Regions from separate parts of the Ruegeria sp. S263 genome, predicted to be linked through region 3. Evidence: riboswitches for the same ligand, from Rfam matches in the RefSeq annotation. Region 3 holds a riboswitch; each other region holds the start of a gene.

Region 1 (9,588 bases), 1.8 Mb from region 3:
AAAACCCATCGTCAGAAAGTCAAATCTGTCACTATCAACCGGTAGCTGCTCGGCAGTTGATTGATGGTGGACAACCGGTACGGTTTTCAGCGATTCGCGGATCATCTCGCCGGATGGCTCGACACACTCCACCTGATCGGGGCTGTTGACGATGCTCAGGATAGCACGGGCAACCTGTCCGGTTCCGGTTGCAACATCCAGAACTTGCATCTCCGGAGTAACACCGTGACGCATTAGCGCCTCTTTTCTGTACCAATCGCCAGACCCGAACCATCCCCATTTGGCAATGAATTCATAGTGTTTTGCTGTATCGTCAAAAACGTCCCGTAGAAAAGGTTGTTTCCCATCTGCGGAGTCGTAGTAGCTTCCAACCACAATTGGTCTGTTTTCCTCAGGCAATTAGGTGCTCTTTCTTTGCTTGGGGTGCCGCGTCAGCAACCCGTTTTTTAGGTCCTTATTGCAAGAATAGAAGGTACAAAAAAGCCCAAACCGGAATAAATTTTAAAGCCGGTCGGTCTTTCCATCCAAAGCTACACAGGATAAATCACGTCCCGAGTACGCTTTTTGGGAATGTGGCCTAAGCGAATGATTTCTAAACAATGAACAGCAAGACAGAATCCAACCACTCCTTACCGGAAACAATCATTGCGTTTATGCGCACCCGCCTCAATGAGTTGTTCGTTTTCTTAATTAGCCTCATTTGCGGGCTTGTTATCTTGGTCTATTTGCGATGGACGAAGACACCGCGCCACGTTCGTTGGCTTCTGCGCTTCTGGTCCGCATCATTCATTTTTGGCGCTAGATACATTCTTGGTGTGAAGTACAAGCTGGAAGGCTTGGAAAATGTCCCCGACGAAACTGTTATATACATGGGCAACCACCAAACGGCTTGGGAATCGATCATGATGACTGTGCTGGTTCCGCACGTGAATATGGTGACCAAAAGTACAGCCCTTTCTATTCCAGTCTTTGGGTGGGGATTGAAACATGCACCGATGATCTACATCGACCCCGACTCTCCCGGCAAAAACATCCGTGGTCTACTGCGCGGTGGTAAAACCTCAATAGCAGAGGGCCGCAGCATTGTGATCTTTCCCGAAGGATCTCGCGTGCCTATTGGGCAAACACGCGAGTATGCACGCGGGTTTGAGACCCTCTACAAACACTGCAAGGTCAAGGTTATCCCATTTGTAACGAACGCAGGTTTATCCTGGCCTCCGGGATATTCGATAAAATACCCCGGTGTGATCACCCTAAGGTTTCTGGCGCCGATAGATCCCGGTCTTTCACCACAGGAGTTTTCGAATAAGATCGAGCAAACTATTCGCACCGAGGCTGCGAAGCTGCTTAAAACTAAGCCTTCAACGTGCCCCCAGATTCCGTCGCAAGTCGTCTAGATTCTGCCCTTCAGCCAATACCTGCTTTTTTAGCAAGGACCTTATAGGATTCTGAAGAAATCTTACCTGTCGGTGTACGTGGAATCTCGTTTAGAATCAGGACACGCTTTGGTACAAACGCCGGATCGAAATGCTTTAGTAAATAGTTCCGGATTCGGTATTTTATTTCACTCTCGCCAACGGTTTTATCACCCGGCACAACTGCTACCGCCAACTGATCATCAGTCTCCGCTTTCATATGCAAATATGTAGCATCAGACAGGCCCGGGGCCTCGGCCAGTATAGCATTCAAGGCAGAAAGATGGTTGCGTTTTCCACGAATGCTAACGGTATCACCCTTGCGACCGAGAAGCAGGAACTGACCGTCAGATTTCAATTCGACTTCATCGCCAAGTATCACTTGATCAGGTAGATGTGGTGCCTGTGCGATACAAAAATCTCCATGCTGTTGCATTTCAAAACCTGCAGCAATCGTCCAAGCAGTTTCTTCAGACGTTCGTCTGAACGCCAGTGACCCTGTTTCCGTACTGCCGTAAATCTCAAAAACGCGCAGCTTACCACGCGCCTCAAGCCTTTCAGCCTGAGGAACAGACAACGGAGCGGTAGCGGAAAGCACGCAGCAAATTTCAGGCGTTCTCAGAATTGTTCGTTCCAAAAACCGCAAGTGCGCAGGACTTGTAACCAGTACAATCCGTGTTCGCCCCAAAGCACGGGCCGCTGCAACCGCCGCGTCTAGATCAGCTGGGTAGAATATTGTTTCTCTGTAGGTACAAAGTCCTTGACCAAGGGTAGCAAAGACATTTGCCTCTAGCCCGAACATGTGACGTGGAGGTGTGGTGCCCAATAGCGCAACTTTGTCTGGCGAAGCGTCAAGGCGATCTGTAATCAGCTTGGTAACGGCCGCTCCCGCGTTCAGAATACTCCAAGTTTTTGCGACCCGGTCGGGGCGTTTGGTTGTCCCTGATGTGAATACACTAATTTCGCTTTGAGATGCCGCAAGCCGACAAAAAAGTTGCCTCGTCTGAGTATCCAAATCCACTGAACTTAAATTCGCAATCGGAGCGGGATCTTCGACAGGCAGGGTAGCCCTGCTAGCATAAAACGGATCTTCCGCGCCCAACAGCGACGCTGAAACTGCTTCGGGTGCGTCTGACGGCGGTAATACGGTAATCTGCCCATTCAGCATTGCTGCGGCCAAGGTTAGCGAGAATCGCAGCCTGTCCTGATAAAGATTGCAGACATGAGAAAACTCACCAATACTTGGCTGAAGCGACCTTGTCGCAGAGGCAAACTGCGCGGCATTGACGGTGCCCTTCGTGGAAAAAAACATCGTGTGGTCGGAAGAGTACATATTCTTAGATCTTAAGTTTTGACCAGGTTTCGTGCCGCGTCATATGCAGCAGAGTAACCTGCCAACGTTCTGGGCGCCCATACCAAATTTGCGCGAATAAGTGCGAGGCGCAAAACCAAATAATCTGAATTGCCAAAAGGGCCCAAAGCGCATGGTTGACCACAACTCGTGCTTCTGATGAGACCATAGCAGTAACACTGAGCACTACAGTTGTCGTGCCAAATCCCATCCATACGAAACACTGTCGCTTTAGATAGCGTATAAACATGCTCGACATCGGTGGTCCCTGATGCGCCACCTCAACGAAATGCGCCAGAAAAGAGGAACGCCCTTGAATAATTCGGTGGCTGAATACGTAAGCTACAGCTACGTTCCCGTTGGCAAGAGCTAGATATGGCCAGAACGGGACACTGGGATCAATCAGAACGGCAGCGGAAATAAGAGCCAATCCGATCAAGAAAACCCAATACGCCAACCGTTTCCGTTTGCACGGTCCAAAAAAAAATGAAGCAAGTCCCAAAAGGGACAGAAGACCAAAAAGGACATTGAACAAAGCTGGCGCAAGAACCCATGTGCCCAAAAAGATCGGCAGGGCGACCCAGATCAGATAATTTCCCCAATCCCCTGACACACTGCACTATACTGCGCGGTTGTCGAAAATATGCCGCGCCAATGATCTGACGTTGGCAAAAATCTCTTCATTGCGCTCATCGTCCGAGCGCAGCTTGAAGCCGTATTTTTCGCCAATTGCAAATGCGATCTCAAGCGCGTCGATAGAATCGAGACTAAGTCCGTCTCCGAATAGAGGCGCATCGAAATCAATTTCCTGTGCTGTGATATCGTCCAGCTCCAGAGATTCTACAATTAGTTCGGCCACTTCGATCTCGAGCGTGGAAAGATCGTGAGTAACGTGAAGAGTATCCACTTCAATGCCTTTTGTTTCTGCGTTCCGATAGGTTAGATTTGTCTGCCGCAGCCGTCGTGAATAGTCAACGCAGCATACGTCGATGGAGCTTCAACACTGGCCTCTTTGCAACGGTGCAATCCACCCATCTTTCGTCGATGCGCACAGTCAGTGATCCACGCCCCCGATATAAGACAAGAAATGAGGCAGCACATGTGATTTTACGCCAATAATCAGGGAAAACCGCACGAATTTAACCAGTTCTCAAAGCCGCAAACGCAGCTCGCTTGGCGTAGACCTTCTGGTGCTGGTCATAGTACGGCAAAATGGCGACCGAGTTTCAATGAGTGCTGACCCTAAGAGCGATTAAGCGCCACTTCTGCGGATTTCATCCCAAAACAAGAAACAGGAAGCTTCGAAAAATCTCACAAAATTAGTAAGTTGAAACAAATTGTGATGTAAGTGCCAACAGATTGCAAATCCGTGTACACCGGTTCGATTCCGGTACTCGCCTCCATTTTATTCTAAATCATCGACTTAGCTCTGTGGTGCTCGAGTTTAGCACTTGGGCAATAGCGCCCTCCCCGCGCCTAAACCCATCAAGAAATGGGATTTTTGTTCCCGTAGGCCTTACCCTGCTTCTGTTGCTAGAAGAGCGATCCTGCCCACAGGAGGACCGCTGCGCGCCCGGTGGACGAGCGCGCGGCGGCAAGGTGACGGACTTCATGAATAACTAAACGGCGTTGCGACCCTGAGGGACGACCTCGTACCCTGGCTCTTCGGGTTCATCGTCTTCCATCTCGGGTGGAAACCCTGGGGCGCTGACATCCAGCCCAGTCGCATCCTCCAGGCGCCGGATGATGTTCGGCGAAAGCTCCCGCTCTCCGTAACGTGCGATGGCGTCGTCAAAAATGCGGATCATCAGCGGGTTCATTTCAAGCGGAACACCGGCGCGGTCTGCCACCTCCTGAAACAGACCGATGTCCTTTTTCACAAGGTCCATTGTGAATGAGATATCCCGCGATCCGTTCAAAATGACCTGGCTTTCTGTCTCATGGACAAAGGATGTACCCGAAGAGATCTTGATGGCCTCATACGTGGTATTCAGGTCCATACCGGCCGCCTTGGCGGTAACCAATGCTTCGGCGCAAGTGATCAGATTCGCCGTGGCCAGGTAGTTTGTCAGGACCTTCAGCACCGAGGCCGAGCCGAGATCACCGGTGTGCAGGATGCGCCGGCCCATTGTCGTCAGAAATGGCAGGATACGCTCAAAGGTATTCCGGTCACAGCCCGCAAAGATCGAGATGTTGCCCGTCGCAGCGCGGTGGCACCCGCCCGACACAGGGCAATCCACCGCTGCGCCCCCGCGCTCGATAACAAGGGCACCTAGCCGTTTGACCTCGGCCTCGTCGGTGGTAGACATCTCCATCCAGATCTTGCCGGTACGGACATTGGGCAGCATCTCTTGCATCACCGCATCCGACGCGGCGGGTGATGGCAGGCAGGTAATGACCGCATCGCAGTCGCGCATCAACTGCGCAGGGTTTTCGGCGGCCTTTGCACCCCGCGCTACAAATTCAGCGACCAGATTGGGATTCAGATCATGTACGGTCAGGTCGATCCCGTTGCGAAGCAAGGATCCCGACAGTTTGCCACCCACATTGCCCAGCCCGATAAAGCCTACCTTCATGCGACATACCTCTCTTGTTTAGGGCATGGCAGCATGACGCTTGCCCCCAAGTCATGCCGCCCAGCGACGCTGTCAGGTCGCTTTTTCACTCTGGTAGCGCAGATATCTGCGAGTCGCTTGACAATCCCCTGCCGGGTGCCGCATGTCCGATCCGTTGGTGTCCATCTGAGGATGGATGAAAAGGGAATGTGTCAGCGGATCTTCCGTGAAACACAGCCGCCCCCGCGACCGTGACCGGAGAGGGTGCCCAAAGCCACTGGCCAAAAAGGTCGGGAAGGCGGGACATCTGACAGGGCTATGCCCCGATATCCGCAAGCCGGGAGACCTGCCAACGCCCGAAGATGTAACCGGACGGGGTGTTCCGGTGTCGGGTCCATGTCGCAACGCGTGGCCCGCATGAGACCCCGTCCCCCACAAAGAGGATTTGGGGGGATGAGAGACGTGACCGATACTGCACCAGTCGAGCTGCTGGTCTGCACCACCTGTCGCCGAGGACTGCCCGTCGAGGACGACGCGCAGCGGCCCGGCGCATTGCTGCACAAAGCCCTTGAACAGGCCACGCTGCCAGAGGGCGTTGTCCTGAAAGCCGTAGAATGCCTGTCGAATTGTGATCAGGGCTGTTCCATCGTTCTACGCGGTGGGCCCGAACGCTGGACGTTCGTGTATGAGCACCTGAATGAAAGCGACCATGTCGAAACCATCGTCGAAGGTGCGACCAAGTACCTTGCGACCGAAGACGGCTTAGTCAAATGGCGCGAACGCCCCGAACATTTCCGCAAAAACTGCGCGGCCCGCATTCCCCCGATTGGAGCCCAGAAATGAGCAACTTGGAAAAACTCCCCGTCACCGTGATCACCGGCTTTTTGGGCTCGGGCAAAACAACTTTGGTTAAGCACCTGATGCAGAACCCGCAGGGCAAACGTCTGGCCGTGGTGGTCAATGAGTTCGGCGATGTTGGCGTCGATGGCGACATCCTGAAATCCTGCTCGATCCCGGATTGCCCGGCAGAGAACATCATGGAACTGGCGAACGGCTGCATCTGCTGCACCGTGGCCGACGACTTCATCCCGACCATCGAAGCTCTGATGGCGCTGGAGCCGCGTCCCGATCACATCCTGATCGAAACCTCTGGCCTCGCCCTGCCCAAGCCGCTGCTGAAGGCGTTCGACTGGCCCGATATCCGTTCGAAAATCACCGTCGATGGCGTGATCGCGCTGGCCGATGCCGAGGCTGTGGCTGCCGGTCGCTTTGCGCCGAATGTCGAGGCCGTGGACGCTCAGCGTCTGGCCGATGACTCGATTGACCATGAAACGCCCCTATCCGAGGTGTTTGAGGATCAGATTTCCTGCGCCGATATCATCCTGCTGACCAAGCCGGATCTGGCCGGTCCCGAAGGCGTCGCCAAAGCGCGCGAGATCATCGCCGCCGAGTCCCCTCGCCCGCTGCCTGTGGTTGAGGTTGCCGAAGGTGCCGTGGACGTCCGTGTTGTGTTAGGACTTGAAGCGGCTGCCGAGGATGACATGGATGCGCGCCCCAGCCATCATGACGGTCACGACGACCACGAACATGACGATTTCGAAAGCATCATCGTCGAACTGCCCGAACAGGCCGACCCGGCCGATCTGGTGGCCAAAATCGAACGTCTGGCGTCTGAACTGAACATCCTGCGCGTCAAAGGCTATGCCGACGTTCAAGGCAAACCGATGCGCCTGCTGGTGCAGGCCGTGGGCGCGCGCGTGCGTCATCAGTATGATCGCCTTTGGGAACCGGACGAGGCGCGCCGCTCGCGGTTGGTCGTCATCGCCGAGCATGACGATATAAAGGAAGCTGAAATCCGTGATATCCTTGTGGGTGTGAAAGAGGCCGCCGAGTAAATCATGCACGTCGTCTTCCGCGAAAGCCACGGGCTCGAGGAATCCGAGACCCCGACCGATCTGGGCCAGAGCCCGGCGGATTTGGTGGTGCTGTCTTTTTCCGACAGTGACCTAGGCGCATTCGCGGCGGGCTGGCATCGCGGTGGCGGGCCCGAGGGGCGGATGCCGACCCTGCGGCTGGCCAATCTGACGGCGCTGAAACATCCTCTGTCCGTTGACACCTATGTGGAGCAGACGTTGGAGGGTGCCAAGGGTATCCTGATCCGCCTGATTGGCGGGGTGCCCTATTGGGCCTATGGCTTGCAACAGGTTCTGGCGCTGGCGCAGGCCAAAGGAATTGCTGTGGCCGTGCTGCCCGCCGATGGGCGCGAGGATACGCGGCTGGATGACTATTCCACCCTGCCCGTGTCAACCCTGCGGCGCTTGGCACATCTGTGCGACACGGGGGGCGAGGTCGCAGCACAAGCCGCTTTGGCGCAGATGGCGCTGGCAGCGGGGTTGTATGCGGGTCCGGTGATGGGGGCCAAGACCATCCCCGAATGCGGTGTTTGGTGCCCGGATCGCGGCGTGATCCCGGCAGAACAGGCGTTTTCCGGCCATGCGAAACGCGTTGTGGTCAGTTTCTACCGCGCCTATCTCACATCCGCAGACACCGCCCCCGTGGCGGCCCTGATCCGCAGCCTGCGTGCGCGCGGGTTTCAGGCTGTGGGCCTGTTCGCCCCCTCGTTGAAAGCCCCCGCCGCCGCCGACTGGCTGCGCGACACCATCGTATCGCTTTCTCCGTCGGCGATCCTCAACGCCACGTCTTTCTCGGGAAAGGGCGCCTCTGGTACCTCGCCCTTGGACGCAGCGAATGTCCCCGTGTTTCAGGTCGCGCTGGCCACCTCGCGCCGCAAAGCCTGGGCCGAGGCGGAACGAGGTCTGTCCCCCGCCGACCTTGCCATGCATGTCGTTCTGCCCGAGGTGGACGGGCGGATCAACGCAGGCATCGCCTCGTTCAAGGAACCGGGCAAGCGTGATCCGCATCTGGAATATTCCCGCTTTGCCCACCGGGCCGAGGAGGAACGGATCGAAGCTATCCTTGACCGCGTCACCGGCTGGCTGAATCTGCAGGACAAACCCAAATCCGATCGGTTGCCTGCGCTGGTGTTGTCCACCTATCCCGGCAAGGACTGGCAGATGGCCCATGCGGTTGGTCTGGACGCGCTGGCCTCGGCCGAGGCGATGCTGCGTGACCTTCGGGCCGAGGGCTACGATACCGCGCCCGCCGAACCAATTGCCGATACGCTTCTGGACGCGCGCATTTCATGGCCACTGACTGAGTATCAAACCGCACTGGCGGACCTGCCCGAACAACTGCGCACCGACCTGCAAACGGTCTGGGGCGCACCCGAGGATGATCCCGCCTGCACTGACGGCGCATTCCACTTCACCGCCCTGCGCCGGGGCAAAGCTCTGGTCGCGCTGCAACCCGAACGCGGCACGCCTGAATTGCGCGATGACGATTATCATGATCTCTCGCGCACCCCGCGCCACAGCTATGTTGCGTTTTACCTGTGGCTGCGCAAAAGCCTTGGCGCCGATGCGCTGATCCATATCGGTGCGCATGGCACATTGGAATGGTTGCCGGGTAAATCCGTCGCCCTGTCCGCTGCTTGCTGGCCCGAAGCACTGATCCGCGATCTGCCCGTGATCTACCCCTTTATCGTCAACGACCCCGGCGAGGCCGCGCAGGCCAAACGCCGGATCGGCGCGGTTACGCTGGGCCACATCCCACCCGCGCTGAAGGAAAGCGGCACGCCGGATCGGATGGTGCGGCTGGAATCCCTGTTGGACGAATTCTCGAACGCCGACGGTCTGGACCCCAAGCGCCGTGACCGGCTGCAAGAGGATATCCGGGATGAGGCGCAGGCCATCGGGTTGGAAAGCGATCTAGGGTTGGATCAGGCCACCTGCACCGCCGAGGCGATCACCCGCATCGACCGCTTTGTGTGCGACATCAAGGAAAGCCAGTTTGGCGACGGTCTGCACATCTTTGGCCGCGTGCCAGAAATCACTGGCAGTTTCGATCCCGCGCCCTCGGCCCAATCTGAACGAAGCGCTCTGATCGACGCGCTGGCCGGAAAGCGGATCGAAGCTGGGCCGTCCGGTTCGCCTTATCGCGGGCGCTCGGACGTGCTGCCTACGGGCCGTAACCTCTATACCACCGACCCGCGTTCGGTCCCGACCCGCGCGGCTTGTGCGCAGGGCGTCAAACTGGCCGAGGAGCTTGTGCGGCGACATTTGCAAGAGGAAGGCGATTACCCAAAAGGCCTAATCGTTGACCTTTGGGGGTCAGCCACCATGCGCACGGCGGGTGAGGAATTCGCCAT
Region 2 (9,588 bases), 160 kb from region 3:
CCGATACGACCGATACCGCCCAACGATTTCCGGTCCAGCGTTGCAACGCTGACCCCAGTCGTTGCGCCAAATCCGTCGGAGCGTTGTCGGCCGGAGTAAATTCGATCCGCCCCGGCTGGTACGAAACCAGACGCACGCCGTTTTCAACCTCGACCAGCAGTTTCACATCCCGGTTTGTGCGGATCAGTTCAACCACATGTTCGAATGTCGGATACCGGGCCAGAGCGGTCTGTGTGTCCCGCGCCAAAGCCGCGCTGGGTGCGCCCGCGCCACCACCCGCTGGCGCCGCGTAGGATTGTGCCGCTGGCGCATGTGCCTGAACGGTGCCCTGAGTAGGCGCTGACATTCCACCGCCGGGCCCGCCGTTCGGGGCAGGGGGCGGGGCGTCCTGAAGACGTCTGATCAGCTCTTCCGGGGTGGGCAGGTCGGCGACATGGGTCAGCCGGATGATAGCCATTTCTGCGGACATCATGGCATTGGGCGCTGCCGAAACTTCTTCGAGTGCTTTCAGCAACATCTGCCACATCCGGGTCAGAATGCGCATGGGAAGGGCCTCGGCCATCTGGACGCCCCGGGCGCGTTCGTCAGGCGAGACTGTCGGATCTTCGGCTGCGTCCGGCGTAATCTTGACCACCGAGACCCAATGCGTGATCTCGGCCAGATCGCGCAGTACGGCCAGCGGGTCGGCACCTTCGGCATATTGACCGCCAAGCTCCGTCAACGCTCCGGCGGTATCGCCGCGCAGGATCATGTCCATCAGGTCCAGCACCCGCCCGCGATCAGCCAACCCCAGCATGGCCCGCACCTGATCCGCGCTGGTTTCCCCGGCACCATGCGAAATGGCTTGATCCAGCAGCGAGGTCGCATCCCGGGCCGAACCTTCCGCCGCACGAGTGATCAGCGCCAAGGCGTCCTCGGCAATCTGAGCGTTCTCGGCAGTTGCGATTTTTTTCAGCAGGCCGATCATGTCCTCGGGTTCGATCCGGCGCAGGTCGAAGCGTTGACACCGCGACAGGACCGTCACCGGAACCTTTCGGATTTCGGTTGTGGCAAAGATGAACTTCACATGCTCAGGCGGTTCTTCAAGGGTTTTGAGCAAAGCGTTGAACGCGCTGTTCGACAGCATGTGAACTTCGTCGATGATGTATATCTTGTAGCGCGCACTGGCGGCACGATAGCGGACGCTTTCGATGATCTCGCGAATGTCGTTCACACCGGTGCGGCTTGCGGCGTCCATCTCCATTACGTCGACATGGCGGCCCTCCACGATGGCCACGCAGTGTTCGCACTGGCCGCAGGGTTCGATTGTCGCTTTGCCTTCACCGTCTGGTCCGATGCAGTTCATGCCCTTGGCAATGATCCGCGCGGTGGTGGTTTTGCCGGTACCGCGAATGCCGGTCATGACAAAGGCCTGCGCTATCCGGTCGGCCTCGAACGCGTTTTTCAGGGTACGTACCATGGCGTCCTGGCCCACGAGGTCGGCAAAAGTTTCAGGACGGTATTTGCGGGCGAGCACCTGATAGGCGGGGCTTGGTGTTTCGGTCATGTCTGCTCTGTCGGATTCGTATCAGCTTTGCAGCGTAGTGACCCCTGCCGCTCACGTCCACCGCAGGGAGCGATGAAATTCGATTTGGATTACTGCGGCACATTGGATACAGGTTCGGGTGGGCGTGTATCGGCTTGCCCAGCCATTTCCTTCTGGCAGAGTGCGCACCTTGGACAGGTTTGAAATTTACTCAATGCCGGTTCGGTCCGGTCTGTTGGGCTTGGCGCAAATGCCAGGTCGGCACGGCGACTTTGCCGGGGATCTTGAGCGGATCATGCAATGGCGGCCGGCAATGGTCATTTCGATGACCACTTCCAATGAGTTGGAGGCCGTAGGAGCGCACCATCTCGGGCGCGACCTGCAGAGCCGCGCAATCACTTGGGTTCATCTTCCGGTGCAGGATTTTGGCGCACCGTCATCGAACGTAAGGTGTGATTGGCCAAACGCCAGCACCGATGCACACCGCGTCCTGTCTGCGGGTGGACGGGTCTTGGTTCATTGCCGGGGCGGATGCGGGCGGTCCGGCATGATTGTGTTGCGCTTGCTGGTCGAAGGCGGTGAAGCCCCGGATAAGGCGCTGCGCCGGTTGCGCGCGGTCCGGCCGTGCGCCGTCGAAACCGACGCGCAGATGGCTTGGGCCACGGCACCGGCATCAACCGGGCTTTGACGTCACGCCATGGCTGGTTGTGGGTCACCAGCCGCGGGACGCAGTCCCAAGGTTGTAACCTCGAGCATTGCGCAGGGCATATCGGACAGCGTTCCGGTTGGCATGGCCGACAGGCTGGTCCCGAACATCATGTCGGCGTAATCGTCCAGCTTTGTCGTCGGTGTATCCGGGGGCGTACCACAATAAACCCTGATCAGATCTGAATGGGCGCGAAACCGTGCTGTGCACCCTTCTGCGCAATGCGAAAGCTCTCCACTGCCTTCGACCTCGAACTCTTTGGTTGTGACAGGCTGCGCTGTCGCCATCGCGTCCGCCATGGCACGTGCCATCCTTGCCAAGGCCGGACAGGGTTTGCCGGTTTTCTGACAAATCGTTGCAGAAAACTCGTGCGTTTTTGTCTTCCAGATCATTGTGCGCCCTCCGCGCGAAGGACGGGGGGCGTGGGTCAGGTCGCTTTGTGCGGCTTTGACCTGCCCGGACACCCCGCCCGAGTTTCGGTTTCAGTCAGATGGCAGGTCTCCTGACTTGCGGGTCATCGCTTTGCCAACCTTCCCAGCCGTTGGGCCAGTGGTGTCTCGGCATTGCTCACCGCTTACAGTTGCGGGGGCAGTCGCGGCATTGGTCCGTTTCGGCATCGCCGGGGCAGGACCGCACCGTGTTCCCTTTTCATCCCTTCCCGGTAAGCCGGGTCGAGAACCATCAAGTCATCGCTATCCGGTGAAATCGGTCCGAGTCAAGCGGGCTTTGTCACCGCTTTAGACGCAGGGTTGTCTTCCCGATAGGGCGGCTGGCTTGTTCATGCCGGATCGCGGAATAGCCTTAAGCATGTGGGGGGAAGTGAGAGGTTGGACATCGACCCAAGCGGGGCTCGTTGTGGCTGCTTCCTTCCGGACCTGACCAGGTTGGCGAGGCGCTCGCCCGCGCCAACCTCTCAGGGGTGGATATATGCATTTCGTTTGCGGATGACAACCCGTCACAGCGTAAGCCGGATTAGTAAAAAACCATCGTCATCGCGCCCAATGACTGACGGGTTATACGTCTGCAATTCAGCTAAATGGTGCTGCGCCTTGGGACTGGTTCTGAGAATCGCAAACGCCCCGGATAGCGGTCTGAGTGTGAATGGCCGCGGCGCATCCGCCAACGGATCCGCGGGAAGGCGGCCCGCGACATAATCCCGAACAATGCATTGGATCGACAAAACTGGTAACGGAATCTGCCTTGCGGTGTCTACGAAGGGGAAATGCCCACCTCCGCTGGCCCGGTAGTTGTTGAGGGCAACAACAAAGGATTGCTGATCGTCGATAGGGTGCTCGGCAAGGCGAATATTCTTGACGCGGTTATGCGATGAATTCGTCAAATTGCCGCCCGCGTCGAACCGCGCGGGCATACCAAGGTCGATCTGGTAGCTAAGGCCGTGCAGGATATCAAAATTGTAACCGGCGCGCGCGGAATTCCGCAGGTCGATTTGTTGACCTGCGTGCATTTGATTGAGCACGCCAGCCGACATCTCAAGCCAGTCTCTAATCTGCGCGCCCGAAACCACGACGGCCTGCATTTCGTTTGGAAAGATGTTCAGGTCGTTGACATGGCGAAGCCGGATTTGACCCGCCGGAACGTCGGTAAAGGATCGTGGCCCTGCGCGCCCTCCGAATTTCGAGGGCGATACGGCTGACAGAACCGGTAGGCCCTCGTGCGTTGTTCCTTTTAGGAAGGGGCGCAACGCGGCGGCTTGCGCTGCCGCGACCAGCGCAAGCCCCCTGTCCGGCGCACAGAAGCTGAAATAAATGTGCAAATTTTGACGCGTTTCGCCGACAGGCTTGGCCGAGTGCAACCGTGTCTCTTTATGTGCTTGTGCGAACAGACGCTTCAGATCAGCGTCCTCTTCCGTCGGGGCCGCGGGCGTCGCTGGTGAAACAGAATGCAGTTCCACATGTTGGTCCCCAATCGACCACCCGCCCGCGTCTTTTTGGTGCAACGTCAGGTCAATGATGCCCAGATGCGAACCGGCCGCGCCCGGCATCACAACCGGTTTTCCGTGAACAAGACCGTGTTGTGGGTCGACATGCTCCAGACTCTGATGAGCAGAGCCGGGCAGGGTCAAGTGGGAATGCCCAGCAATGATCGCATCAATTCCGGGCACCGCTGCCAGGGGGATAGCCGCATTCTCAAGATTGGGCGCGGGTGCAGCGGCGCCAAGCCCTGTATGGGCAAGTGCCACAATCAGATCGCATCCCCCGGATCGCAATTCCCGCGTTTTTCGATGGGCGCACGTCAGGATGTCCTCTACCGAAACGGCACCTTGCAGGCGGTGCGCTTCCCACTTGGCTGTCTGCGGTGGGAGGACAGAGAACACACCGATTTTCAAAACCAGATCTTGCCCCTGCATTTTGATGTTCCGGTCAAGAATCGTATGCGCCTGCCAGCTTGCCGGGCGGTCGGCTCTGGTGGCATTGCTGCAAATGACCGGGCACGTGGCTTGGGCGACTATGCGGTCCAGTACCTCAAGCCCGAACCCAAAGTCATGGTTTCCCAACCCAACGGCGTCATAACCAAGGTCATCAAAGGCTTGCATCAGGATGTGACGGCTGTCGGTCTGCGCCACGGCCCATTCACCAATGGGCGCACCTTGAAGGGCGTCACCATTGTCGAACAGCAAGACAAGGCGCCCTTGAGACTGGGCCTGCGTTCGGGCCGCTTTGATCAGACTTGCGGTTCTGCTCAGGCCGATCGAAGGGTCAGGAGTGTCCGCATAATAGTCGAATCCGGTCAAATTCATGTGCAGATCGGTTGTCGCCAATATCCGGATCTGCGCTGTCATTAAGGAAGAGGGAGGTTTCACTACTCTACTTTTGGCAGTTTTTTATTAATCAATTTCAACAAAAAGCGTATCAGGTGCAAATTTCAAGGTCAGGCTAAGGCTTTTCAGCGGCGCAGGAACTTTTTCATAAGAAGCTGAAAAGCCATTGCAACGTCGTGGCTGCCATGGCAGCCCTGTGCGGAAAATCCGAAGGAACTGCAATGAAAAACGCGGAACATGTGACGTTTGGTGGCTCTGGCCTGGATCGTGCGGCGCATATTCGCGCAGACGCAGATGAGATCGCGCTGGCGCGCGCGAATCCCGAGGCACGGTGCATTTTGCTGTGGCGTGGCAAGCTGTTGGTTCAGGGGGAGGCGCTGGACCGACTGGGTTTCATCCCAATGACGCATCAACTGGTGAACAACGGACCCGGCGGTATCACGGATGAGCCGATATTTTTGGGCTTGTCCGACGACGCGCCCGTGTTTGCCGTCGATATTTCGAACTGGGCCGCCGATGATCTGGATATCTCGCAGGTCGGCGGTTTCTTTGACAGGTCCGAGCAGCAGCATCCCGGTCTGCCCAATGGGTTCGTCTTTGCCGAACTGCGCCGCATTATGACCCGCCTGTCCCCGCGTGACGCAGAATTGGCGGCCTCGGCCAAGGCTGTGATTGGCTGGCACGAAACGCATCGGTTTTGTGCCCGGTGCGGCGCGGCCAGCGAAATGACGCAGGCCGGATGGCAGCGTAGCTGCCCCAGTTGCGGTGGGCACCATTTTCCACGCACAGATCCGGTTGTCATCATGCTGATCACACACGGAGAAACGGTTCTGGTCGGTCGATCACCGGGCTGGCCCGAGGGGATGTATTCGCTGCTTGCCGGGTTTGTCGAACCGGGTGAGACACTGGAAGCCGCCGTCAGGCGCGAGGTCATGGAAGAGGCGGGCGTGCCTGTTGGCCGGGTCTCTTACCTGTCCAGCCAGCCTTGGCCCTTTCCCGCGTCGCTGATGTTTGGCTGCGCGGGTGAGGCGCTGTCCAAAGAGATCAAAATTGATCCGGTTGAGATTGAAGACGCGATGTGGGTCAGCAAGTCAGAGATGATGCAGGCCTTCGCGGGCGAACACCCAAACCTTCTGCCTGCGCGTAAAGGTGCCATTGCACATTTCCTTTTGCAAAACTGGCTTGCGGACACGCTGGACTGACAAAATACTGGGCTGACAAGTAAGAGAGCCGCGAACTGAAATGCAATTCACTGCGCGTGAAGATATCCAAGCCCCGATCAACGCCGTGTTCGAGATGGTCACTGATTTTGAGCGTTTTGAACGAATGGCGATGCGCCGGGGAATCGAAGTGCGGCGCCTGACCGGCCATATGGGCGTGGTCCCCGGAACAACCTGGACAACGGAATTCAGGCTGCGTGGCAAACCGCGGCAGGTCGAGATTGTGATGGCCGAATGCGATCCGCCATCACAGATGCGGTTCGAGGCGACGGGAAAAGGACTGAACGGCACGACGACCGTCGAGTTTATGGCCTTGTCGCAGCGCCGCACACGGCTGGAAGTGGACATGTCACTCGCGGCCAAGTCGCTGCCTGCCCGGCTTTTCCTGCAATCCCTCCGGCTGGGTCAAAACCGGTTCCGGCGTCGGTTTCAGGCGCGCCTAAGCGAATTCGCCAGAGAGATGGAAGAACGACATCAGCATGGCATCTGACCGGATTTGGCAGGCGCCGCTGGAAAAAGCTGCTAGCCGCGCGGCTGGGCAGCCGGGTAGACGCCCAGAATCTCGACGTTGGTGGTAAAGTGCTCCAGTTCTTCCATCGCCAGTTTTACATTCCGGTCTTCCGGGTGCCCGACGATGTCTGCGTAGAATTGCGTGGCGGTGAATGATCCATCCACCATGTAACTTTCCAGCTTGGTCATGTTGATGCCATTGGTCGCGAATCCGCCCATCGCCTTGTACAGCGCCGCAGGAATATTGCGCACCTGAAAGACAAAGCTGGTGATCATGCCGTGTTCGCCACGCCGGGACATATCCGCCTGACGCGACATGACCAGAAACCGGGTGGTGTTGTTGTCGCGATCTTCAATGTGTCGGGCCATGACGTTCAGGCCGTAAATTTCGCCAGCCAGTTCACTGGCCAGCGCCGCCGAATGCAGATCGCCCTGCTCTGAAACTTCGCGGGCGGCGCGGGCATTGTCCGGGCTGACACGGCCTTTGATTCCGTGCTTCTTCAGGAACTCTGCACATTGCGGCAGCAAAACCAGATGAGAGTGCGCCTCGGTAATATCTTCAAGCTTGGCGCCCGGAACGGTCAGTAGATTGATGTGAACCCGGACAAATGCCTCGTCAATGATGTGCAGGCCGCTATGGGGCAGCAGACGGTGTATATCGGCGACGCGGCCATAGGTCGTGTTTTCCACCGGCAGCATCGCCAGATCAGCTTCACCCGATCGGACCGATTCGATCACATCCTCGAATGTGCGGCAGGGCAGGGCCTCCATGTCGGGGCGGGCATTGCGGCAGGCCTCGTGACTATAGGCGCCGGGTTCTCCCTGAAATGCGATACGTTTGGTCATTTGGTCGATTCCGTGCAACAAGTTCTTGAATTGGGCGTTTAGTCGCGGTGTCTATACCTTGCCTCTTGCTAGGGGAAGCCTTAGACACCCCGCAGACAGCTGAAATGGACTCGCGATCAATGTTCGACACGATGACAGTTACCAAGGCCGCCGCAGGCCTGTTTGGCACCTTTCTGGTGCTGCTTCTGGCCAAATGGGGTGCCGAAGCTCTTTACCACGCCGATGGGCATGGCGAGACAGCCGCATATATCATCGAAACCGAAAGCGCGGGTGAAAGCGCTGACGGCGAAGAGGTGGTTTTCGAAGATATGCTGGCCGCCGCTGACCCCGAAAAAGGCGCCAGAGTTTTCCGCAAGTGCACCGCATGTCACAAGCTGGAAGACGGCGCGAACGGCACCGGCCCCTACCTGTACGGTGTAGTTGACCGCCCGGTCGCCTCGGCAAACGGATTCACAGGCTACTCGGCTGCCATGCAGGCCCATGGCGGAAACTGGACACCCGAAGCGCTGGATGCCTTCCTGGAGCGCCCAAGCGCGTATATCTCGGGCACTTCCATGAGCTTTGCCGGCCTGAAAAAGCCGCAAGAGCGCGCCGACCTGATTGCTTATCTGCAGACAATCGGCAACTGATCCGACACTCGGTTTTCCCGATTTTTAAAGCCGCTGCTTCCCGCAGCGGCTTTATTTTTGTTTAAGAAGAACTTCACAAAGCGTTCACGCATTCTAAACTTGCATATGACAGCGCTGGTCTTTTAGCTGGCGCTTACAAGGTTAAAGAAGTCAACGAACCAGAGGATGAGCATATGAAACCCCTGCCGCCTGCACCGCGCGTAACGACTGTTCGGCCTTGGGCAGCCTTTATGGGAATTGCCGCGGCGCTCATGCTTGGGGTTGGTGACAAAGCTGTTGCCGCTGAGGAAAACGTCACCCGCAGCCACGGCTATTCCTACTTTGGAAACCTCGACTATCCCGCTGACTATCCGCACCTGAACTATGTGAACCCCAATGCCCCAAAGGGCGGAGAGTTGTCGCTTGCTGGATCAGGTACATTCGATTCTCTGAACCCGTACTCGCGCAAAGGCCGGGCCGGGGCGCTTACGACGCTGCAATACGACTCGCTGATCGACAGTACTTCGGACAGCGTCGGGCAATATTACGGTTTGCTTGCGGAAAGCATGGAATACGACGAAGGCCGCAATTATGTGATTTTCCACATGCGCCCCGAGGCGACGTTTTGGGACGGAACCCCGGTCACGGCCGAGGATGTAGTCTATAGCCATCGCCTGTTTATCGAACAGGGTCTGCCATCCTATGCGCAGGCGGTTGGGCGGATGGTTACCGGGGCTGAGGCGCTGGATGACCACACTGTCAAGTTCACCTTCAGCCCCGACGTGACAAGACGGGGGTTGATTGAAACCGTCGGATCAACGCCAGTTTTCTCAAAAGCGTGGTTCGAAGCGGATGACAGCCGGCGTCTGGATGAACCCCGGCTTGAGGTGGCGGTGGGCTCGGGGCCGTACAAACTTGACAGCTACGACATCAATCGCCGCATCGTTTACAAGCTTCGGGACGATTATTGGGCGAAAGATCTGCCGATCAATGTGGGCCGCAACAATTATGGCACCATTCGGGTCGAGTATTTCGCCGACCAGACCGCCGCCTTCGAAGGATTCAAGGCGGGTGAATATACGATGCGTATCGAAAGTGACCCAAAACTCTGGGCCTCTAGCTACGACTTTCCAAAACTAAGCGCAGGCTCGGTCGTGCGGGATGAGATCACCGATGGCAGCCCACCGACACCATCGGGCTTTGTCTTCAACCTCGGCAAGCCCCAATTCGCGGATAAAAACGTGCGCAAGGCTTTGGCGCTGGCGTTCAATTTCGAATGGGCCAATGAATCACTGATGTTCGGATTAAATACTCCCCGGAACTCTTTTGTTCAGGGCACGCATCTAGAAGCCACCGGCGCGCCGGAAGGTGCTGAACTGGCGTTTCTGGAGTCG
Region 3 (9,588 bases):
ACAGGGCATACATCAAGATCAGAAACATCCCGGCGCAGACCAGCGGAAATGTCTCCCATCGGGCCAGACCCAGTCCACCCAGCATCCAGAAGATGACCGAGTGCGCGGCGCGACTGTCGCCCGCAAATATCAGATAGTTCGTGATCGCCGAAAACAGAAACGAAACTGCCAACCCCGCCAGGATCAGCTTTTCCGGCGCACTGGTGCGCAACCCGTGAACCAGTGCCAGCACAATTCCCGACGCGACAAGCCCGCCACAAAATGCAGCCAGCGGCAGCGTCCAGAATCCCAGGATGTCGCCGGTCACCGTAATGACGAAAACCGCACCCGCCGCCGCACCCGACGAAAGGCCGAACAGGAAGGGATCAGCCAAGTCGTTGCGTGTTGTGGTCTGAAGCACTACGCCGACAACGCCCAGCCCTGCACCGATCACGGCCGCAAACAATGCACGCGGCAAGCGAAGGTCAAAGACAATGCGGTGCAGCGGCGACACCTCGCCATCCGCCATGCCGGTGCCCAGCATCACCGCATCCAACGCAACCGCGGCTGGAATTTGCGTCGTGCCGTAAATGGTCGAAACCAGCAAAAGGGCGGCCACAACAACCGCCCCAAGCAAGAGTGTCAGGCCAAAACGGCCCATATTAGTTCAGGCCCGGGTGCATCGCGTCGGCCATTTTCGAAATCGCCGCGATATTTGCGGGTCCGGGGGTCAGTTCTTCGTAACGTAGGCCAATCCAGCGCTCGTTCCTTACCGCGTCGGTCTGCGACATCACGGGGTGTTCCTGCAGAAACTTGAACGTGTCCTCCGCGCCGTTGCCGGTCTGATAATCCAGCAGCACAAGAAATTCGGGGTTCGAAGCTGCCACAGCTTCCCACGAGGTGCGGCCCCAGCTTGTGTCCATGTCATGAGTGACATTCGCACCACCAGCTGCAGCGATCATCGCGTCAGGGATGGCGAATTTACCTGCGGTAAAGGGCGCGTCGGCTGGTCCATCCAGCAGGAAAACACGGGGTTTTGGCAGGTCCGCAGTCTGCGCCTGGATCGCTGCCAGTTCCTCTTTCCAGCCGGAAACCAGAGCCTCGGCCTTGTCTTCAACATGCATGACCTCGCCCAGACGAAGCACATCATCAAACAACAGGTCCATGCTGGCCTCGGGACGCTCCTTGTCCAGATGCACACAGCTTTCCGTTAGGATCATTGTCTTGATGCCAAAGGGTTCCAGCGTGTCGGGCGTCACGTCGCCCCCCGGCTTCATCCCATAGTACCAACCCGCGAAGAACAGGTCAGGCTCTACCGCCACAAGGTTCTCAACAGTTGGGTATTTCGGCGCAAGCTCGGGGATGTCACCGCGCAGCGTGTCAAACTCGGGGCTGGTCTTGTACCAGCCGGTGATGCCGGTCAGACCCACGATCTTGTCCTGCAGACCCAACGCAAAGGCCATGTCGGTCATGTTCATATCATGCACAACCAGACGCTCGGGCTGGGTGTCGAACACCAGCGGCGCACCGCAATTATCAACCGTGACTTCGTGCGCGACGGCACCACCTGCCAAAACGGTGGTCAACGCCACAGACAAGATCTGTTTCATTCAGAAATATTCCTATTCATAAGTTGTTATCGAGGTTTTTCGGATATCCAGCGCCGGGATCACGCGCCCTTCGTGGTGAAAGCACAGGTAATCGACGCCAAACGTGTCACTAACCCTGTCCGGGGTCAGCACATCGGCGACCAGCCCAAAACCAGTCAGCCGTGTATCTTTCATCAATGCCACATGAGTGGCAAATTCTGGGATCATCACCAGATCATGCAGGATCATCACCACAGTGATTCCCAGTTCAGCGACCAGCGACAGCATCCGCCCCTTCGTGTCTGGATCCAGATGGTTGGTGGGTTCGTCCAGAAACAAAAGCGTAGGATTCTGGGCCAAAGCACGGGCGATATGCGCGCGCTGGCGTTCCCCCCCGGACAGAACGGCCATCTTTTTTTCGGCCAAAGCACTAAGCCCGGTGAGGCTCAGGATTCTGACCAGATCCGCGGCGTGTTCCTCGGCAGAGCGGTCTGCACGGATCGGAATCTGGCCCAGCGCCACATAATCCCGCAACAGCAACCTGCCATCCGGGAACTCCTGCTGACTGACCACGGCGATCGTCCGCGCCCGATCCCGTGCGGACATCTGTTTCAGGCTGCGTCCGTTGACCAGAACATCACCCTGATTCACCTCGTGCGCGCCGCATAACAGATTCAAAAGCGTCGTCTTGCCTGCCCCGTTGGGCCCGGCAATTGCAAGGATTGCGCCTTCGCATAATGTGAATGAGACCCCCTGCAGCAGTATATCGCCACTAAGAACCTGATGGGTCAGATCACGCGCAACCAAAATAGCTGGGTTGGTCATGGACACAGCCCTTTTTGAATTTGGGGCATGCGGGACAGTGTCTTTGTGAACAGTTTTTTCGGACGCTCGGTCGCATTGGTCCAGCCATCTGCGCTGTTTTGGTATTGGTGGGCAAACTCAGTCAGTGCCTGGATATCCTGCGTATCAAGAATGTCACCAAAAAGGTACTGCGCTTTATCGACTGCCTGAAATCCAACAGTCACAGGCCGCGCGCATCCAGCCATGCAATCGACCATGCGGATGGAAAAACCATTTGGCAAACGATCGAACAGCGCGTCGGACAAGCCCTGCGCGTGGGCCTCTCCCTGGCACGTTTTGCAGATGAGAAGAAAATGGTCAGGCGCTGACGGCATGGGTTCCTCCGCCAGCTTCAAAGCGCGGGCAGACAGTGTCGGAAATGTAAACACGATGTGCTCGTGCCATCAAAGCCTCCTTTCAGGACGCCCCGCCCCGAGTTGGTTAACATTTGATGGCAGGTCTCCTGACTTGCGGGTCGATGCTCGGCCATCCTTCCCGGCACTTGGGCCAGTGGGTTGTTGGCGTCGCTCACCGCTTACAGTTGCGGGGGCAGTCACGGACTTGGCGCAAAATGGCGGCCTCACCGTATTCCCTTTTCATCCCTTGGGCGCACCATCGGGAACCATCATCCGAACGAGTGCCCGAGATCACATGTCAGGTCAACGACAATATTGTGGCAGCCAATCAATTTTTGGCAGACGCAAAACCCCATTGACCAATCCAAAGTATAATTGTCCTACACCCCGCTTCGCGACCGCCATCCCGTGAGGCTGAAACCGGCAAACAAAACCGCGGCCACGCAGACGATTGAGGGACCCGCCGGTGTGTCAAACACATAAGCTGAGCGCAGTCCTGCTACGGCCGAGAAAGCCCCGATTGCCGCGGCAATCAATGCCATCGTTTCCGGAGATCGCGCCAGGCTGCGCGCGGCCGCCGCCGGAATGATCAGCATCGCGGCAATGAGCAACACGCCTACAACTTTGATCGCGACAGCAACCGTAACCGCCAGTGACAAAGTCAGGATCAACTGCTCGCGCTTGGGGTCGAACCCGGTGGCGTAGGCCAATTCTTCGTTCAGCGTAGCGGTCAGCAGTTGCGACCATCGCCATACGATCAACGCGACGACCAGCGCGGCCCCGCCCCAGATCACGACAAGATCGGTGCGCGAAACTGACAGTATGTCACCAAAAAGATAGGCCATCAGGTCGATGCGAATGCCCGACAAAAACGACACCGCGACAAGGCCAAAGGCAAGCGACGAATGCGCCATAACTCCAAGAAGGGTATCCATGGCATAACCGCGACCGGACAGCAATGTGACGGCCAACGCCATGATAAGCGCGACAACCAATGCGCCCAGAAAGACCGACATCTGGAAAGCCAGCGACAGCGCAACACCCAGGATCGCAGCATGAGCGGTGGCATCGCCAAAGTAAGCCATACGCCGCCAGACCACAAAACACCCAAGGGGGGCGGCTGCAATTGCCACGCCAATACCGGCGAGCGTTGCCCGCGTCATAAAATCATCAAGCATTATTCTGCCGCTTCGTGAGAGTGGTCGTGGTTGTGATCATGTTCGTGGCGATACAGGGCAAGCGCGCCACCGGTGCCTGTTCCAAACAGGGCGCGGTATTCTGGTGCCGAAGCAACCACGGCAGGCGACCCCTCGCAGCAGACATGACCATTGAGGCAGATCACCCTGTCCGAAGCACTCATCACAACGTGCAGCTCGTGGCTGATCATCAGGATGGCGCAACCGGTTTCCTGTCTCACCGCCTCGATCTGCTGGTAAAAACTGGCCGAGCCTCGCTGGTCTAGACCTTGCGTGGCTTCGTCCAGCAAAAGGATGTCGGGACGATTGATCAAAGCCCGCGCCAGCAATACGCGCTGAAACTGGCCCCCGGACAGTTGGGACATCTGGCGCTTCAAAAGATCCGGCACACCTGCCGCCGCCAGCGCCGCAGCGCAGTCATCTTTTGAAACACGGTGCGTCAGACGCATGAACCTTGCAACCGAGATCGGCAATGTCGGGTCAACATGCAGTTTTTGCGGCACATAGCCGATTTTCAGCCCAGGCTTCCGGGAAACATGGCCAGCAGAGGGATTTGTCGCACCGATGATGGCCCTAAGCAGACTGGTTTTGCCCGATCCGTTCGGGCCAACGATGGTGACGATCTCACCTGCCTCAATCGCCATATCCACATTTTGCAGAACGGTGTTCGCACCGTACCTTACGCTGAGTTTTTCAACGGTGATCAGGGTCATTTCTACGCCTTTTCGGTGCAGTCGGGGCAAAGCCCTTCGGCTTCTACAACCGTTCGTTCAATTTCGAAACCCGCCGCGCGTGCTGCAGCCCCCAAAACACCTTTGGCCGGAGTGGATTGCGCCTCGGCCACGGCGTCGCATTTTCGGCAGATCATGAAGGCCGGCGAATGAGAGGCCCCCGGGTGAGAACAGGCAACAAAGGCGTTCAGTCGCTCAATCTTATGCACGAACCCATTCTGAGCAAGAAAGTCGAGCGCACGATAGGCCACCGGAGGCTGTGACCCAAAGCCTTCCTCGCGCAATCGGTCGAGTATCGCGTACGCGCCCAGCGCGCGATGCTCTTGCAACAGCATTTCCAGAACCCTGCGACGGACTGGCGTCAGACGCAGTCCTTCTTCCTTGCACCGGTTTTCCGCTGCGGACAGCCCGGCCGCAACGCAAGTCTTGTGGTCATGCTTTTGGAACCCAACCGGGGCCGTATCTCCGGTTATTTCGGGTTGCGTATCACTTGTCATGTTATTCCATATCATGTATGTCGCTCGCAATGTTATAAAATCACACAGAGGGTCTGATGTCCAGAAAGCTTCTCCCACTATCTATCACCGCTGCATTCATGGGCGGAACGGCCTTGGCGGATGTACCCAATGTCGCGGTCGACATCGCGCCAGTTCACTCGCTTGTGGCACGGGTTATGGAAGGTGTCGGAACGCCCGACCTGATCATCTCACAGGGTGCCTCGCCGCACGAATACAATCTGCGCCCCTCAGAAGCTGCTGCGCTGCAAGACGCCAACTTGGTTTTTTGGATGGGTGAAGACCTGACACCGTGGATGGAAGGGGCCGTCGAGACCCTTGCTGACGGCGCAACCGTCACGACCCTGTTGGAAACGGATGGAACTATTCTTCTGAATTTCCGTGAGAACGCCCTGTTTGAAGCCCACGATCATGACGATCACGCCAAACATGACGGCCATGACGACCATGCTGAAGCCAAAGGTCATGACGATGAACATGCCCATGATGATCATGACCACGAGGGGCATGACGACCACGATGGTCACGCGCATGGGGACCATGACCCGCACGCCTGGTTGTCGCCAGAGAACGCAAATACGTGGCTGAATGTGATCGCCGCTCAACTATCTGCGGCTGATCCGGACAACGCCGGTACGTATTTCGCAAATTCTGCGGCGGCGCGCGAAGAAATGGCGGCCCTGTCTGCTGAGATCGCCGAAACGCTCGAGCCGGTCCGAGGAGGCAGCTTTGTCGTCTTCCACGATGCCTACCAGTATTTTGAAAATGCGTTTGATTTTCCCGCCTCTGGCGCCATTTCGATCGGTGATGCATCCGACCCAAGCCCGGCCCGCATTGCTGAAATTCAGGCGCGCATCAAGGACGAAGGCGTGAAATGCGTTCTGGCCGAACCGCAGTTCAATCCTGGGATCGTCGAGGTTGTGATGGATGGTGCCGACGCCAATACCGCAGTGATCGACCCGCTCGGCTCTGATCTTGAGCCCGGAGCGGCGCTTTACTCCCAAGTCATTCGCAACATGGCGCAAACACTGGCCGATTGCCTTTGATCCCCTGCCCGGCCGAAGTTCAAAATTCGGCCGGGCTGAACGTCAGCGGCATCGCAAGTGAGTGTTTGCCCAAGTTCCGAGTGATCGCGATCCGCTGACGTTTTCAAATTCGCCCTAAAACCGAACGAAAGACCTACGGCCTTAGCCCCAATCCGCGAACATCCACGAGGCGCTTGTGGTTTACATTTTCATATCGTTAGGTTATTACATTTCATTATCTAAATTACGACCTCCCACCCCACGCCAACATGTTGCGAACCCGTCGCCCCATACCCACCACGAAAGAAGAAGTGTTTTTAAGCTATGACTGATACCCGCCTTCCCGTTACTGTCCTGTCCGGTTTTCTTGGAGCTGGCAAAACAACCCTGCTGAACCGGGTTCTCAATAATCGTGAAGGCCGGCGTGTCGCCGTCATCGTTAATGACATGTCCGAAGTGAACATCGACGCCGATTTGATCCGGGCCGAAACGGAACTCAGCCGGACCGATGAAACTCTGGTTGAAATGTCAAATGGCTGTATCTGCTGCACCCTGCGCGATGATCTTCTGGCCGAGGTCCGGCGACTGGCTGCGGAAGGTCGGTTTGATTATCTCCTGATTGAATCCACTGGTATCTCAGAACCCCTGCCCGTCGCGGCGACTTTTGATTTTCGCGATGAAGACGGCAAAAGCCTGTCTGACGTGGCCCGCCTTGACACGATGGTCACCGTGGTTGACGCGGTGAATCTGCTTAACGACTACTCCAGCCACGACTTCCTTCACCACCGTGGCGAGACCCTTGGCGACGAGGACGATCGCACTCTGGTGCATCTACTGACCGACCAGATCGAATTTGCCGACGTTGTCATCCTGAACAAGGTTGCTGATGCCGGGCCCGAACGCACCGATGCAGCGCGCAAGATCATCCGTAGCCTCAATGCGGATGCAAAAATCATCGAAACGAACCAATCCGAGCTTTCCAGTGATGCCATTCTGGACACTGGCCTTTTCGATTTCGAAAAGGCGCATCAGCACCCCATGTGGGTCAAGGAGCTTTATGGTTTTGCCGACCACGTGCCGGAAACCGAAGAGTATGGCGTTTCGTCCTATGTTTTTCGCGCCAGACAACCCTTTGAGCCCGAGAAAATCCTGGTGCTGCTGAATGGCAATTTGCCCGGTGTGATCCGGGCGAAAGGTCATTTCTGGATTGCAACCCGTCCCGAGTGGGTGGCTGAGTTTTCCCTTGCTGGCGCTCTGTCCAGCGTGAAGCCAATCGGAACTTGGTGGGCGTCCGTGCCCGATACCAGATGGCCTGATCACCCGTCAGTGCTTGACTACATCAAACAACACTGGGTCGAGCCTTGGGGCGATCGGCGGCAAGCGATTGTGTTTATCGGTGCAGGTATCGACTGGCCATCCCTCAAATCCCGTCTTGAATCCTGCCTGCTATCTCAGGCCGCTGCACCCGGGCCGGATGCCCTTCCATCTGACTTGCCTGACCCGTTTCCGCTGTGGCGCCGAGTGGAGGATGCCGCATGACCTATCATCGCACCGACCTGAACGGCGCAGCCGTCGGAGTGGGCGTATCGGATAAGCCGGACGGATTGGCCAAAATCGAAATGCCGGGGTGCGCGGCGACTATCTGGCGCCGTCAACTTGCGCCGGAATTTCAGGCATGGATCAACACCCTGGACCCATCGCATCTGCCCAAAGCGCGGCTAGTCCTACGCCCTCAGGCCGTTCCGGACGCCCTGAGTCACTTGTGCAACATGGCGGGGATGGACGAAGGTGCAGAACGCACTTGGTTAGAGGATGACATCTCAGACCTCGCCACGCGGTTTGCCGAGATGATGCGCGCACCCTATCTTCGACTTCGCCTAGACGCGATCAACACCAATGCCTGCAGGAAATTCCACATAGATGCCTTATACGCGCGCCTGATCTGCACCTATCGCGGGACAGGCACGCAATACGGTGTTTCAAGGGATGGCCTTGACCCAGACCGCGTGTTTACCGTGGCAACCGGTGCCCCCATAGTTATGCGTGGCACGCTTTGGCCACAGAACCCTCCGTCAGGGTTACTGCATCGCTCGCCACCAATTGCGGGAACAGGTGAGACCCGCCTTGTTCTGGTGCTCGATCCCATTTTTGACATCGAAGAAGACGTCTGATGCCGCGAAATCTTGGCCAGACGAAACTCAGAAAGCGACGCCGCGCCGAAAATCCGATGCGCGAGTTTGACCGCCTGCCTCGGTCTTGCGTGCGTGGGTATCTCAGGCCGCGTTGCCTTGGCGTCCACGATCAGTCCTTCGTGCCTATCAGAAAGCGCTGGCCCATACAGGTGATCATGGCCGTGCCCTAGAGGAACTGGGCCGCCTTGAAGCCTTGCAACTTGCCAAAGATAGCAAAGGCGCAGCATTAGCATGATATGTTTGGACCTCACCGAAAACGATCTGAAAGGGCGACTTCCTCGCCCGTCAAACCAGCCCCCATAATCTCACGGTGTCCGGAGTTAAACAGCCTGTAGACTGTCGCAAGGTTGTGCAGTTGAACCGAATACGTGTAAGCGTCGTGATCACGACACTACAATGATTTGGGCGCGCCTTGGGCAACGACAATAATGATAATCCGGTGGATGACTTACTGCGCGCCCGTCTGCGCATTCCAGTTGGAGCAGACTTTAGGTTAAGGGTCTTGCGGTACCTGATGGAGGGCGTTGACTGGATCAACCGCACCACGACTGGTCAGGCTTTCTTTGCCCTGAAAGAAACCGAAGAGATATTGTCGGAGCTTGGTGAACGCACCGGGCCAGAGTTGGTGCGCGCGGTTTTGCAGATGAACCACGGAACCACGATACGCGCGCACGGGCTTGAGAATATTCCGACCCAAGGCCCGGTCGTCATCGCCTCGACCCATCCGATCGGGACCTTCGATTTTCTTGCCCATGCGGGGGCATTGCAGGACCATCGCGCGGACCTGAAGGTTGTCGCCGGGCGCGAAGCTGAAAGGTTTTTGGGCCGCGATCTGATCGTCCCGGTGGATCTGGATCAAAAGGACAGGGTTTTGACGGCCCGACAGACCCGTGCCGGAATGTTGCAACACCTTAAGAAAGACGGCGCCCTGCTCGTGTTCGGCTCTGGCCGGGTTCCGTATTTGAAAGGTGACCGTCTGGTCGAACCTCCCTGGAGGACCGGGGTAACCCGTGTTTCAGCAGAGGCCGAGGCGCCAATCGTTCCCGCATCGGCAAACATGCGCAACTCTCGGCACTACTACCGGACGCGCCGTCTGGCTGGTGTCCTGAGTGGGGGCAACGACGAGTTTGGGCGCAAAGTCGCGTCTCTGCGATACGTGTCA

What was found. Region 3 has a riboswitch for cobalamin ahead of ACT2B1_RS16765 (DUF1636 family protein). Riboswitches for the same ligand answer to the same signal wherever they lie in the genome.
Region 1: linked by a shared signal. The riboswitch ahead of ACT2B1_RS07345 (DUF1636 family protein) and the one ahead of ACT2B1_RS16765 (DUF1636 family protein) in region 3 are both predicted to bind cobalamin.
Region 2: linked by a shared signal. The riboswitch ahead of ACT2B1_RS17585 (hypothetical protein) and the one ahead of ACT2B1_RS16765 (DUF1636 family protein) in region 3 are both predicted to bind cobalamin.

What each region holds. Positions count from the first base shown of each region.
Region 1 covers NZ_CM165558.1:1,466,525-1,476,112, reverse strand. Annotated here, with positions in the region: gene ACT2B1_RS07370 (class I SAM-dependent methyltransferase) at 1-399, opposite strand, end outside; gene ACT2B1_RS07365 (lysophospholipid acyltransferase family protein) at 600-1,397, shown strand; gene ACT2B1_RS07360 (AMP-binding protein) at 1,408-2,748, opposite strand; gene ACT2B1_RS07355 (phosphopantetheine-binding protein) at 3,386-3,673, opposite strand; gene ACT2B1_RS07350 (NAD(P)-dependent oxidoreductase) at 4,386-5,342, opposite strand; cobalamin riboswitch at 5,481-5,689, shown strand; gene ACT2B1_RS07345 (DUF1636 family protein) at 5,775-6,164, shown strand; gene cobW (cobalamin biosynthesis protein CobW) at 6,161-7,216, shown strand; gene cobN (cobaltochelatase subunit CobN) at 7,220-9,588, shown strand, end outside.
Region 2 covers NZ_CM165558.1:3,559,366-3,568,953, reverse strand. Annotated here, with positions in the region: gene ACT2B1_RS17595 (DNA polymerase III subunit gamma/tau) at 1-1,546, opposite strand, end outside; gene ACT2B1_RS17590 (protein-tyrosine phosphatase family protein) at 1,707-2,213, shown strand; gene ACT2B1_RS17585 (hypothetical protein) at 2,216-2,623, opposite strand; cobalamin riboswitch at 2,707-2,929, opposite strand; RNA gene ffs (signal recognition particle sRNA small type) at 3,049-3,147, opposite strand; gene ACT2B1_RS17575 (5'-nucleotidase C-terminal domain-containing protein) at 3,187-4,989, opposite strand; gene nudC (NAD(+) diphosphatase) at 5,232-6,212, shown strand; gene ACT2B1_RS17565 (SRPBCC family protein) at 6,253-6,720, shown strand; gene ACT2B1_RS17560 (prephenate dehydratase) at 6,753-7,586, opposite strand; gene ACT2B1_RS17555 (c-type cytochrome) at 7,706-8,215, shown strand; gene ACT2B1_RS17550 (extracellular solute-binding protein) at 8,389-9,588, shown strand, end outside.
Region 3 covers NZ_CM165558.1:3,398,531-3,408,118, forward strand. Annotated here, with positions in the region: gene ACT2B1_RS16750 (FecCD family ABC transporter permease) at 1-640, opposite strand, end outside; gene ACT2B1_RS16755 (ABC transporter substrate-binding protein) at 642-1,589, opposite strand; gene ACT2B1_RS16760 (ABC transporter ATP-binding protein) at 1,602-2,393, opposite strand; gene ACT2B1_RS16765 (DUF1636 family protein) at 2,390-2,677, opposite strand; cobalamin riboswitch at 2,848-3,053, opposite strand; gene ACT2B1_RS16770 (iron chelate uptake ABC transporter family permease subunit) at 3,148-3,945, opposite strand; gene ACT2B1_RS16775 (ATP-binding cassette domain-containing protein) at 3,945-4,676, opposite strand; gene ACT2B1_RS16780 (Fur family transcriptional regulator) at 4,679-5,191, opposite strand; gene ACT2B1_RS16785 (zinc ABC transporter substrate-binding protein) at 5,248-6,255, shown strand; gene ACT2B1_RS16790 (GTP-binding protein) at 6,559-7,773, shown strand; gene ACT2B1_RS16795 (DUF1826 domain-containing protein) at 7,770-8,405, shown strand; partial or broken gene ACT2B1_RS16800 (DUF6525 family protein) at 8,462-8,661, shown strand; gene ACT2B1_RS16805 (1-acyl-sn-glycerol-3-phosphate acyltransferase) at 8,866-9,588, shown strand, end outside.